2 regions of the Corticicoccus populi genome follow, and region 1 is predicted to be linked to the other one. Evidence: riboswitches for the same ligand, from Rfam matches in the RefSeq annotation. Region 1 holds a riboswitch; the other holds the start of a gene.
The links. Region 1 has a riboswitch for thiamine pyrophosphate ahead of thiD (bifunctional hydroxymethylpyrimidine kinase/phosphomethylpyrimidine kinase). Riboswitches for the same ligand answer to the same signal wherever they lie in the genome.
Positions count from the first base shown of each region.

Region 2: another riboswitch for thiamine pyrophosphate. It lies ahead of ACFSX4_RS00920 (ECF transporter S component); the one in region 1 lies ahead of thiD (bifunctional hydroxymethylpyrimidine kinase/phosphomethylpyrimidine kinase).

Region 1 is NZ_JBHUOQ010000003.1:233,344-238,735, reverse strand. Features, by position in the region: gene yidC (membrane protein insertase YidC) at 1-226, opposite strand, end outside; gene thiE (thiamine phosphate synthase) at 322-936, opposite strand; gene thiM (hydroxyethylthiazole kinase) at 926-1,711, opposite strand; gene thiD (bifunctional hydroxymethylpyrimidine kinase/phosphomethylpyrimidine kinase) at 1,715-2,512, opposite strand; TPP riboswitch at 2,642-2,749, opposite strand; gene ACFSX4_RS09470 (LysM peptidoglycan-binding domain-containing protein) at 2,833-3,639, opposite strand; gene ACFSX4_RS09465 (single-stranded DNA-binding protein) at 3,966-4,586, opposite strand; gene ACFSX4_RS09460 (YwpF family protein) at 4,771-5,193, shown strand; gene fabZ (3-hydroxyacyl-ACP dehydratase FabZ) at 5,195-5,392, opposite strand, start outside.
Region 2 is NZ_JBHUOQ010000001.1:156,026-161,417, reverse strand. Features, by position in the region: gene ACFSX4_RS00930 (energy-coupling factor transporter transmembrane component T family protein) at 1-92, opposite strand, end outside; gene ACFSX4_RS00925 (ABC transporter ATP-binding protein) at 85-1,491, opposite strand; gene ACFSX4_RS00920 (ECF transporter S component) at 1,495-2,076, opposite strand; TPP riboswitch at 2,146-2,236, opposite strand; gene ACFSX4_RS00915 (ABC transporter ATP-binding protein) at 2,287-4,107, opposite strand; gene ACFSX4_RS00910 (ABC transporter ATP-binding protein) at 4,100-5,392, opposite strand, start outside.

The DNA.
Region 1 (5,392 bases):
TTCTCATCATAAACGGGAAGATGATTAGACGAACTATCAAAGTAAGTACGACAATTGCAAGACCGTAGTTCCCCAGATTATCACCTAAAAAGTGAAGGAAGTTATCCATCGGCTGGACAAATGTATTGAAGAAAAATCCGTCCCGATTTTCTTCCTGTGAATAGTCACACCCCGCGAGCAGGAGGACTAAACCAACCATTCCAGCCATTAGCCATTTTTTATTCATTTCGTCACCTCAAGTATTTATCTCACATAAATGAAATTGTAACATAAAACATGTTGTAAAAAAATCATTTATAAGTGTTTTTATTGACAAAATGGCTACATAAAACTGCGCACAGCTGTTTTTATGTCATCTGCATGTGAAATCGCTGAAATCACAGAAATTCCGTCAGCTCCATTTTTTAGGCATTCTTTAAAATTTTGGTGTGTAATGCCTCCGATAGCAACTATCGGAAGTTCCCCTACAGCTTCTCTCATTGCTTTGAGTCCTTTTGTACCTATCGCTTTACCCGCATCTTTTTTTGACAGCGTTTCAAACACCGGACCGGTACCGATATAATCCACCCTGCTCAAATCGCTTACGGATAATTCATTTTGGTCTGCTACAGACAATCCGACAATTTTTTCATCAAAAAATGAAGACAGCTCAGATGGTTTCAAGTCATCCTGACCAAGATGAACGCCATCTGCATTTACCGTTTCAGCGAGTTCAGTATCATCATTGATAATCAGTGGCACATTATATTTTTCAGTCAAATTTTTTAAGTTTAAAGCAAAAGCAGTCAATGCTTCACCCGAAAGAATATGATCTCCTTTTTCTCTCAGCTGAAACATTGTCACTCCGCTTTTTAATGCCTCTTCAATACGACCGAGTCCAATCTCTGATGAAGAAATAAAATATATTCTTAACTGTTTTTTTATATTACTCCGCATCACTAAACACCTTCTGTCCATTAAAAATCGTATCATCATTCAAATACAAATGGTCAATCAGCGTTGTTCTGAACGATCCGGGTGCCGGTGCTTTCAGTTCTGCCACAGCAGATTCCGCACATAAATTAAAATAACTCACTGCATTGATGACTGCCTGCTGCAGTGTATCCTCAACTGCAATAAATGCTGAAACTACTGCGCCAAGCAGACATCCTGAACCAGTAATATTTTCAAGCATCTTGTGACCGTTACGCATCGTTACTGTACCTTCACCGGATACAAAAGAATCCGTTTCCCCTGTCACAAGAACCGGAATGTTCAGTTTGTTAAAGCACATCTCTCCTATTTCTGAAGTCTCTGTTTTTTCCGTTGAATCAACGCCGCGGGATGAGCCTGTACCGCCAGCAAGTGCAAAGATTTCACCCGCATTCCCTTTAATGAGCGCGATATCATGTGACTGAATTAATTCATCCACCAGATTCTTTCTAAATTCAGAGGCAGCATAACCAACAGGGTCAATAACTACAGGCACATTATAATTATTGGCTGCTTTAATCATTTCGTGCATCAAATCTTTTTTTTTCATATCTGCAGTCCCTATATTAACAAGCAGTCCGCCTGCAGCTTTCATCAGTGATTCTGCCTCACTTTTTTCACCGCTCATAATCGGCGAGGCACCGAGTGCTATCATACCATTGGCGGTAATATCTTTCACAACATCATTCGTAATACAGACCACTAAAGGCGGTGTGTTTCTTAATTTTTCAACTGACATATATCATTCTCCTTTATAACTGAAATGATTCACCGGACCATTCCCTTTTCCGATCCCCGGTGTGTTTTTTATCGCATTTGTAATATAATTTTTCCCCGTTTTAAATGCGCTCTCCAGTGATTTTCCTTTGGCAATTTCTGCAGTAATGACCGCTGAAAACGTACAGCCTGTTCCGTGTGTATGATTCGTATCAATTCTCTCGGAAGATAAACGCTGAACATGCTCTTTTGTAAACAAATAATCAACCGCATCTCCCTTTAGATGCCCGCCTTTTATGATGACACTCTGTACCCCGAGGTCATTAATAAATATCTTGGCTGCACGGTTGATATCTTCCTCTGTTTTAATCGAAAGACCACTCAGACGCTCTGCCTCAATAATATTCGGCGTAATACAAAGTGCTGTCTGTATCAGATGATCTCTCAAATAATCAATCGCTTTATCATCAATCAGATTATCTCCGGATGTTGCAATCATCACCGGGTCAATCACATAGGGAATACGGTATTTTTCAACAAATCCCTTTATTACTTCCATCATATCTGCAGTCGCAATCATCCCTGATTTCATTGCATCCGGCAGTTCATCATCAAATATGCTGGTCAATTGGGCATTTAAAAAATCAACTGGAATATTATATACATCCTGCACACCTAAAGTGTTCTGTGCCGTCAAAGACGTCACTGCAGACATCCCGTAAACCTCTCTTGAATGAAATGCTTTAATATCAGTCAGAACGCCTGCCCCGCCGGTAGGGTCTGTGCCCGCAACAGTCAGCGCTATCGGAAATTTTTTACTCATTACTGCCACTCCTTTATTTTTGAATGTATATACTTACAATTTACAGAATTCCACAAAAAAACCATTTCCGGACAATCATCCTGCGGAAATGGCAATGCTTCGTCTGAAAACAGTATAAAATTATACAGCTTTCATCACTCACCACATTCCATCCGCTAGTATTACCTAGATCATGTTTCATAAGGGATCAGTCTTTATCACAGACTATCTCAGCAAGTTGCACCCCTAGTGGTATTCATATTTATTTAATTTAATACTATATTTTGATATTAAAGATGTCAAACAAAAAAAGGCACAGAATCACTGTGCCCTGAATCATATTATAATCTCTGTCCGCAGACAGGCCAAGGCTGTGCGCCCCTTTGTGAATAAAGAATTTCTGCTCTTTTTGTCTGTTCAGCTGCTGAAGCCTGGGACGGCAGACCTGAACCGCCGACTGATCTCCATGTCTGAACATCAAATTGATAAAGTCCGTGGTATAAACCGTTGGCACTTACCACACCCGGATTCCCGCCGGATTCACATGCAGCGAGTGCGCCCCAGTTCTGACCGCTGTTTGAAGCAGGCTGTGTTGACTGATTTTCAGTTTTAGGCTGCACTTTTTCAGGTGCTGCTTCCTGTTCATTATTTTGATTTTCCGCAGCCGCTGCCGCAGGTGTTTCTTCAACTTCATTATCCTGCTGAGGTGCTGCTTCTTCAACTATGTCCTCTGATACTGCCTCTTTTGATACAACGATTTCTTTTCCTGAGAAAATTAAATCTGATGATAAATTATTCCAGCTTCTAATATCATTGACTGAAACATTAAATTTATCAGCAATAATGGATAATGTATCTCCTGCTTCAATAACGTAAACGCCGCCGTCAGCTTCGGCTTTTTCTTCTTTATTATCATTATCAACTTCAGGTGAAGGTGCTTCTTCACCCACATTAAGTATCTGGCCGGGAACAATTAAATCTGATGATAAGTCATTGCTTTCCTTTAACTGTTTTACACTGACACTGTTCTCAGCAGCAATTGCCGATAACGTCTCTCCCGCTTCTACTTTATGTTCCGATGCCTCTGCATTTGCTGCCAACGTTGCGGATACAGCTACAGCCGCACCAATTGATAATAATTTTTTCATTATAAAATTTCCTCCTGATATGTATGTTATCTGATTTATATTTTATATATTAATACTGCCGCTTCCGGCCGCTCTTTATGTACAAATAGTACTATATCAGATAAAAATATTTCATAGGTTACAATGATATGAAATGTCAGGAGGTCTTTTACAATTATATTACAGAATTATGTCTTTTTTATTTTCACGCCAAATCATTTGTACTTTTCCTGTATCTATTAAAATAATTCTGCATCCGTCATTTACGCAGCTAAACGGCGGGTGCAGAATGAGTGTGAGTGTATGAATAAGTGTATCAAGGGTAAAGGTATGACTGCAGATATTTATTAAACCACAATTTTCTCAGCATTGTTTTTACTGCCTGTTGATTTCTTATTGGACTTTTCTTCTTTGAGTGAATCATTTTTTAGTCCATTTTCATTAATTACTTCTTTTAATTGATCAAGATGTGTATCTTGTTCACTTGTAAATCGGGGTCTGAAATCCCCTCCCGCCCGAACAGGCATATCGTCAACTTGACTATCCATTAATGTAAGGACGCTCTTCTCCCCGATATAATCATAGCGGTTATATAAGTTGACGGCCTGGTTAATCATGTCGGACGGGTTTTTAACTTTACTGTTTGAAGATAATTTTTCAGGAACACATTTTATGCTCTCAGCCCATATCTCCATTCTGTAATCCTTTATACCGTCAGCGTCAGTGTGAACAGTTGTAGCAACCTGACCGCTGATGCAGATAATCTGTCCTCTGGAAAGCGCATCCAAAATACCGTTAAGCGTCTTTCCGAATGCCTTACAGTAAATGAAGTGAACTTCATGTTCTCTGTTACTGTCTCTCGGCACCCTCGTTGTAGCAATAATAAAAGAGTTTACACTGCTGTGTTCGTTTTGCGACACACAGGTATTTTGGATTAACTCTCCGACAAGCACTACTTTGTTCATCATGTTTCCACCTCCCTCCTGTATATAAGATATCCGCTTTAAAAAATCTCTGCAAATGACGACAATTGGATTTTAAGCGGATTTACTATACAATTAAAATACAGTTGTATTTACATAGAAGCGTTTCTTTTAAAATCGGAAGTAAATTTATTAAAAATGACTTTTTATAAATTTTTGGAGGTATCTAATGAAATCATTTAAGGTCGTCGACTTAAAAATTGCACAGGATAATAATTTTATTATTTTAGATGTGATTGATGGTATTATCATCAATAAAGAAACAAAAGAAGATCCGTGGCTGATAGAAGTGCAGACTTCTGAAGATTTTATCAGCCTGCTTGAATCACAAGTCGGAGATGAAATTAAGGCACTGGTTACCATTACCCGCCCCAACAATCAACCGGCACAATTCATTGGAAAATTCCTCGAGATTAATAAGCTTGAAGATTCAATTTCTATACTGTTCCTCGGGAACTTGATTGTTCAGGACCCTAACTATGCTGAGGATTTACTTGAAAATCTGATGAAGGAAGGATATACAGGGGGCGCACTGTTAAACGAATTCAAAGCGCGTATGGATGCGCAGGAAGAAATAAAAACATCCGAGTAAATTACTCGGATGTTTTATCTTGTATTGCGAATGTAATTTCACATTTACAGGCGACTTCACCGTCAACCATTGCAACAGCTTCACCTTTACCTATCGGACCACGTAACTTAACAATCTCCACAGACAGCTCCAGAGTATCTCCCGGAGTCACTTGCTTTTTAAATTTACATTTATCAATCCCTGCAAAGAAAGCAAGCTT
Region 2 (5,392 bases), on a different contig from region 1:
ACAAGGATAAACAGCATCACAGAGGCTGTTATTTTTGTGATGGGATTGACTCTGTCAATAAACGTCATTCTCCCTTTAATCACATCAAGCATCTGTACCGCCTCCTTCATGTTCATAAAGTCTGCCGTCTGAGATTAAAAGACGCCGCATCGGATATCTCTTTTTAATTTCTTCATCATGCGTAATCATAATAATCGTCGTTCCATTTTGTACCAGACGGTGAAACATTTCTATGAAACGGAAGGTGAGTTTCTGATCCAGACCGAAAGTCGGTTCATCCAAAATAATTATCTCAGGTACACCGCCTGCAGCAGTTGCCACAGACAGACGCCTTTTCTGGCCTGTTGAAATTTCAAGCGGATGCAGGTGACTGACATGATCCAGATGCATATCCTTTAAAAGTTCAGTCGTCTTTTGACGGGCGACATCCCTGTCATCATGCATCTCAAGGTTGATAAAAATCTCATCGAACACTTTATTCGTAATAAACTGAAGCTCGGGGTTTTGAAACACAGGATACATGAAGCCGGAAATGTCTTTTGTCTTTTTAATCCGTTTACCGCCTGCTGTAACTTCACCCCGGGACTTGATTAATTTCATAAGGGCAAGAAGGAGACTGGTTTTCCCTGTCCCGTTCTCGCCTTCTAAAGTGAGCCATTCACCTTTATAGATATTTAAATTGTCAATGTGCAAAAGTGTGTTTCCAGTACGGGATACAGTCATATCTCGTACGTTTAAAAGTACGTCTCCACTGCGTTCAAAGAGCGGGAATTCCGGTGCATGACGCCATGAGGCCGGATGCCATACACCATACTCAAACAGTAATTCCAAATGGTTTTCAAATACATCCTTCGGGGTGCTGTCCACAATCAGTTCACCCTGTCCGTTCATTAATATGACACGGTCGACTTTATCCCATATATGATCCACCCGGTGTTCAACAATCACTACTGTCTTCTCTTCCCAGACATTCTGCACCGTTTCCCACAATGATTTCACCGATGATTCATCGAGCATACTGGTCGGTTCATCCAGCATCAGTGTACTGCTGTCCTGCAGGAGGCAGGATGCGATCGCAAGTTTTTGTTTCTGGCCGCCTGACAGGCTGTTGACTGTACGGTCTAAAATCATTCCGAGGCCGACCTTCTTGAGTGCCTCTGTCATCAGCGGGAGCATATCTTCTTTTTTGACCTGCCTGTTCTCAAGCACAAATGCAAGCTCCTCCGCCACCGACGGCATCGTAAACTGTGAATCCGGGTCCTGAAAAACATATGCCGCTTCTGCTGCATTCAACACATCCGCTTTAAGTGGTATATCTACAGTGCGCGGAATAATTCCGCCGAGCACATTCAAAAGCGTGCTTTTCCCGGACCCCGAGGGGCCGAGGAGCAGTACTTTCTCTCCGTCTTCAATTGAAATACTTAAATCCGTAAACTGCCGTGAGTCTGCTTCAGGGAATTTCAAACGTAAATTTCTAACTTCAACAGTCACGGTCTACAACCCTTCATAATCCTTGTCACTCCGTCTGCCGACGAGTTTAATTACGCCGGTTTTACTGAGCGCCTGATAAATTAAATGTGCGAGTACCCCCGCAATCAGTGCTGCACTTAAAAGTCTCAGTGAAAATAACAGCACCACATTCCATGTTTCCAAGTGACCGAGGTAACCGTAATACCAGTCAATCGGTATTGTAATGAGACCTGCTGCAACACCTGCTGTCACTGCTGTCAGCATAGATGCAGACTGATACTTGACAAGGAGGAAGATCACTTCACATGCAAGTCCCTGTAAGAGCGCATAAACAATCAGTACAGTATCAAACTGCAGAAGTACAATCGTCTCTCCTGCACCTGCTGCAAATTCCGCGAGAAGCGCAACACCCGGCTTTCTGATAATTAAATATGCAACGACCGCTGCGATAAACCACATGCCGTAAACCAGTTCATTTAAATGTAGACCGAGCGGCTGAAGGGCGGTATACACCGCACCCCACACCGAATAAATCACTGCGAAAACCAAACCGATTACAACTGTGATTAACACATCAGTTAATGTTAATCCTCTTCTTTGAGTCAATATAAACACTCCTTAACTATATTTTCCCAAATAAAAAACACACCGCGGGCGGTGTGCATATTATCATCTACAATTAATATGCCACTTCCCTACGCTAGTATCATCTAGATCAGGTAATAAGGGTAACTCTCAGTCCTTTCGGACACCCCCAGTGGTTGTGTTAATTATTCAGTTATATACAGCATAATACATCAGAAGGGATTTGTGAAGTTAATTCCCGTTAATCATATCGTAATAACGGCCCTGTTTTTCAATCAGTTCCCGCTCAGTGCCGCTTTCAAGCATTTCGCCGTGCTCAAGCACAAATATTCTGTCCACGGCTTTAATCGTATTCAGCCTGTGCGCAATAATAATACTGGTTCTGTCTTTCATCAGACGTTCAAGTGCTTCCTGAATTTTCAGTTCCGTCACTGTATCAATACTCGATGTCGCTTCATCCAAAAGCAGTATGGCGGGATCTGTAATCAACGCGCGGGCAATGGAAATCAGCTGCTTCTGCCCCTGGGAAATGAACCCTTCATCCAGTTCAAGTACCGTATCATAGCCTGATTCAAGTTGCATAATAAAGTCATGCGCATTCGCAGCCTCTGCCGCCGCTCTGACTTCTTCATCTGTCGCATCGAGCTTTCCGTAACGAATGTTTTCTTTAATCGATGCCTCAAACAAATACGGATCCTGCAGCACAAATGCTGTCTGTGAACGAATATTACTTCTCACATAGTCTTTAATGTTCACACCATCCACCATCACTTCGCCCCTGTCCACTTCATAAAAGCGTGACAAAAGCTGCATAATCGTAGTTTTTCCGGCACCTGTTGCACCAATCAGTGCCACTGATTCTCCCGGCGCAATCGAAAATGACAAATCTTTAATTGTCGGCTTCATCTGGTCCTTCTCATATGAAAATGACACATTCTTAAAGTCAATCTTCCCATCAATGACTTTATCCGCCGCTGATCCGGAATCATCTTCCGCCTCGGTATCGATAATGCCGAATACCCGTTCCGCACCGGCAAGTGCCGACAGCACCTGGTTAAACTGGTTGGAAAGGTCAGCAAGCGGCCGGGTGAACTGTCTCGCAAATTCTGCGAAGATCACAATCGTTCCAATCGTAATCACACCATCGGAATAAATGGCCAATAACCCGCCGGCACCCGCGACAATTGTGAAACTGATGTTGTTCAGCATGTTCATAATTTTAGGGATAAACCCTGAATATAAAAACGCCCAGAACGTCACATGCTGCAGGTTTTTGGCACGTTCTTCAAAATTATCGACCGCACGCTGTTCCTGCGAGAACACTTTCACAATTTCCTGGCCGGAGACAATCTCTTCAATATATCCGTTCAGTTCGCCGGTTCGTTTCTGACGCATTTTATAAAGCGGTCCGGTTCTTCTCGTCACATAAGTGACACCGAAAATCAGAATCGGAATGATTGTCAGTGTCATTAAAGTCAACAACGGGCTCAAATAAATCATGACACTGACCGTACCGATTAGAGTCACAACACTCGTTGTAAACTGTATGAATGATGAGTTCATTGTCTGTGAAATGGTTTCAATATCATTGGTCATTCGGCTCATCAATTCACCATGCTGCAGCTTGTCAAAGAATGTTACAGGCAGTGTCTGCATGTGGGAGAATAGACGTGCTCTTAAGTTAAATACTGTTCTTTGTGCGAGACCGACCATTAAGTATGCTGCGGCAAATTGTGTCGCTGATAAAAACACATAAGTGAATAACAGAATCATCAGTATCCTGAAAAGGCCATTGAACTCCCCGGCAATTAAATAATTATCCACTACGTAACCGACAAGAAACGGCCCCGTAATACTGAGGATACTGGTAATAATGACCAAGAATATTATGAAATAAAGAAGCTTTCTCTCTCCTCTCATAAATATCCATAAACGTTTCAGAGTGCCCCAGATATCATTGACCTTCTCATCTTCCCTGCGTTTTTTCCGCCCGAGTGATTCTTTGTCCAGAAGAGGTTCGTAGCCGAAAGGCCTGCGTATTTTTTCATTCATCTATATGACCCCCTTCTGTCTGTGACGCATAAATTTTCTGATATAAACCAGATGAATTTAACAGTTCACTGTGCGTACCGACAGCACTGATTTCACCGTCTTCAAGCAGCAGTACCCGGTCTGCTGACTCTGCTGTCACCATCTTCTGTGTGATGACAATCCGTGTGGCATTCTCATCCTTTAATGCATCCCATAATGCAGATTCAGTTTTAATATCGAGTGCTGAAGTACTGTCATCGAGAATTAACACCGACGGCCGTCTCACAAGTGCACGGGCAATCGACAGACGCTGCTTCTGACCGCCTGAAAGTGTGACTCCGCGCTGGCCGACGAGCGTTTTATATTCATGATCGAAATCTTTAATCGAGTCATGAATCTGCGCTTTTTTCGTGGATGTAAATATCTGTTCCTGCCCCGCTTCATCATCCCCCCACTGCAGATTCTCATATATACTTCCGGAAAAAAGAATCGCAGACTGTGGCACATAACCGATGGTCTCTCGCAGATCTTCTTCATTCCAGTCTTTCACGTTAATATCATTAACATAAACGTTCCCTTTCGTTGCATCATACATTCTTGGAATCATGCTGATTAATGTACTTTTACCGGACCCTGTTCCACCCATGATGACAAGCTTTTCATTTTCTTTCACTTCAAATGAAATATCTTTCAGCACCATACGTGTCGATCCCGGATATCTGAAGGACACATTTTCAAAACGGACAGTCCCGGCTGCATCCTGTTTTTCAATTGAATTGTTGTTGTTCTCTGCCACCGGTGCCTCAAGCACTTCATTCATACGCTCGGCACTTGCTTTTGAACGGCTGAATGCGATGATGATGAATGCAAACATTGAAAAACCGCCCTGCATACGAAGACCGTAGTTGATGATGGCCACCACTTCACCAATCTGGACATTATTTGATGTCAGTAAATCCGAAGACGCCCAGATGACAAGCAGCAGACTGCCGTTCATAATCAAAAGCAGTACAGGCAGAATGGATTCCATCAGTCTCAGTCCATATACTGTATCATCCCGGAGTCTCCCTGCGACTTTATTGAATTTACTGTTCTCAAAACCGCCACGGTCATTGGCTTTAATCAAACGGACGGCTTCTAAGTTCTGCTGGATGAAGCGGTTCAGTTTGTCGAGCCGTTTTTGAACACCGAGGAAAATGGAAGCTCCTTTTTTTGCTGCGATATATAAGTAAATTAACAAAAGTGGTGTCAGCATCGCCAGATACATACCGAGTGTCGGATTGACAACAAAAGACATAACCAGGGA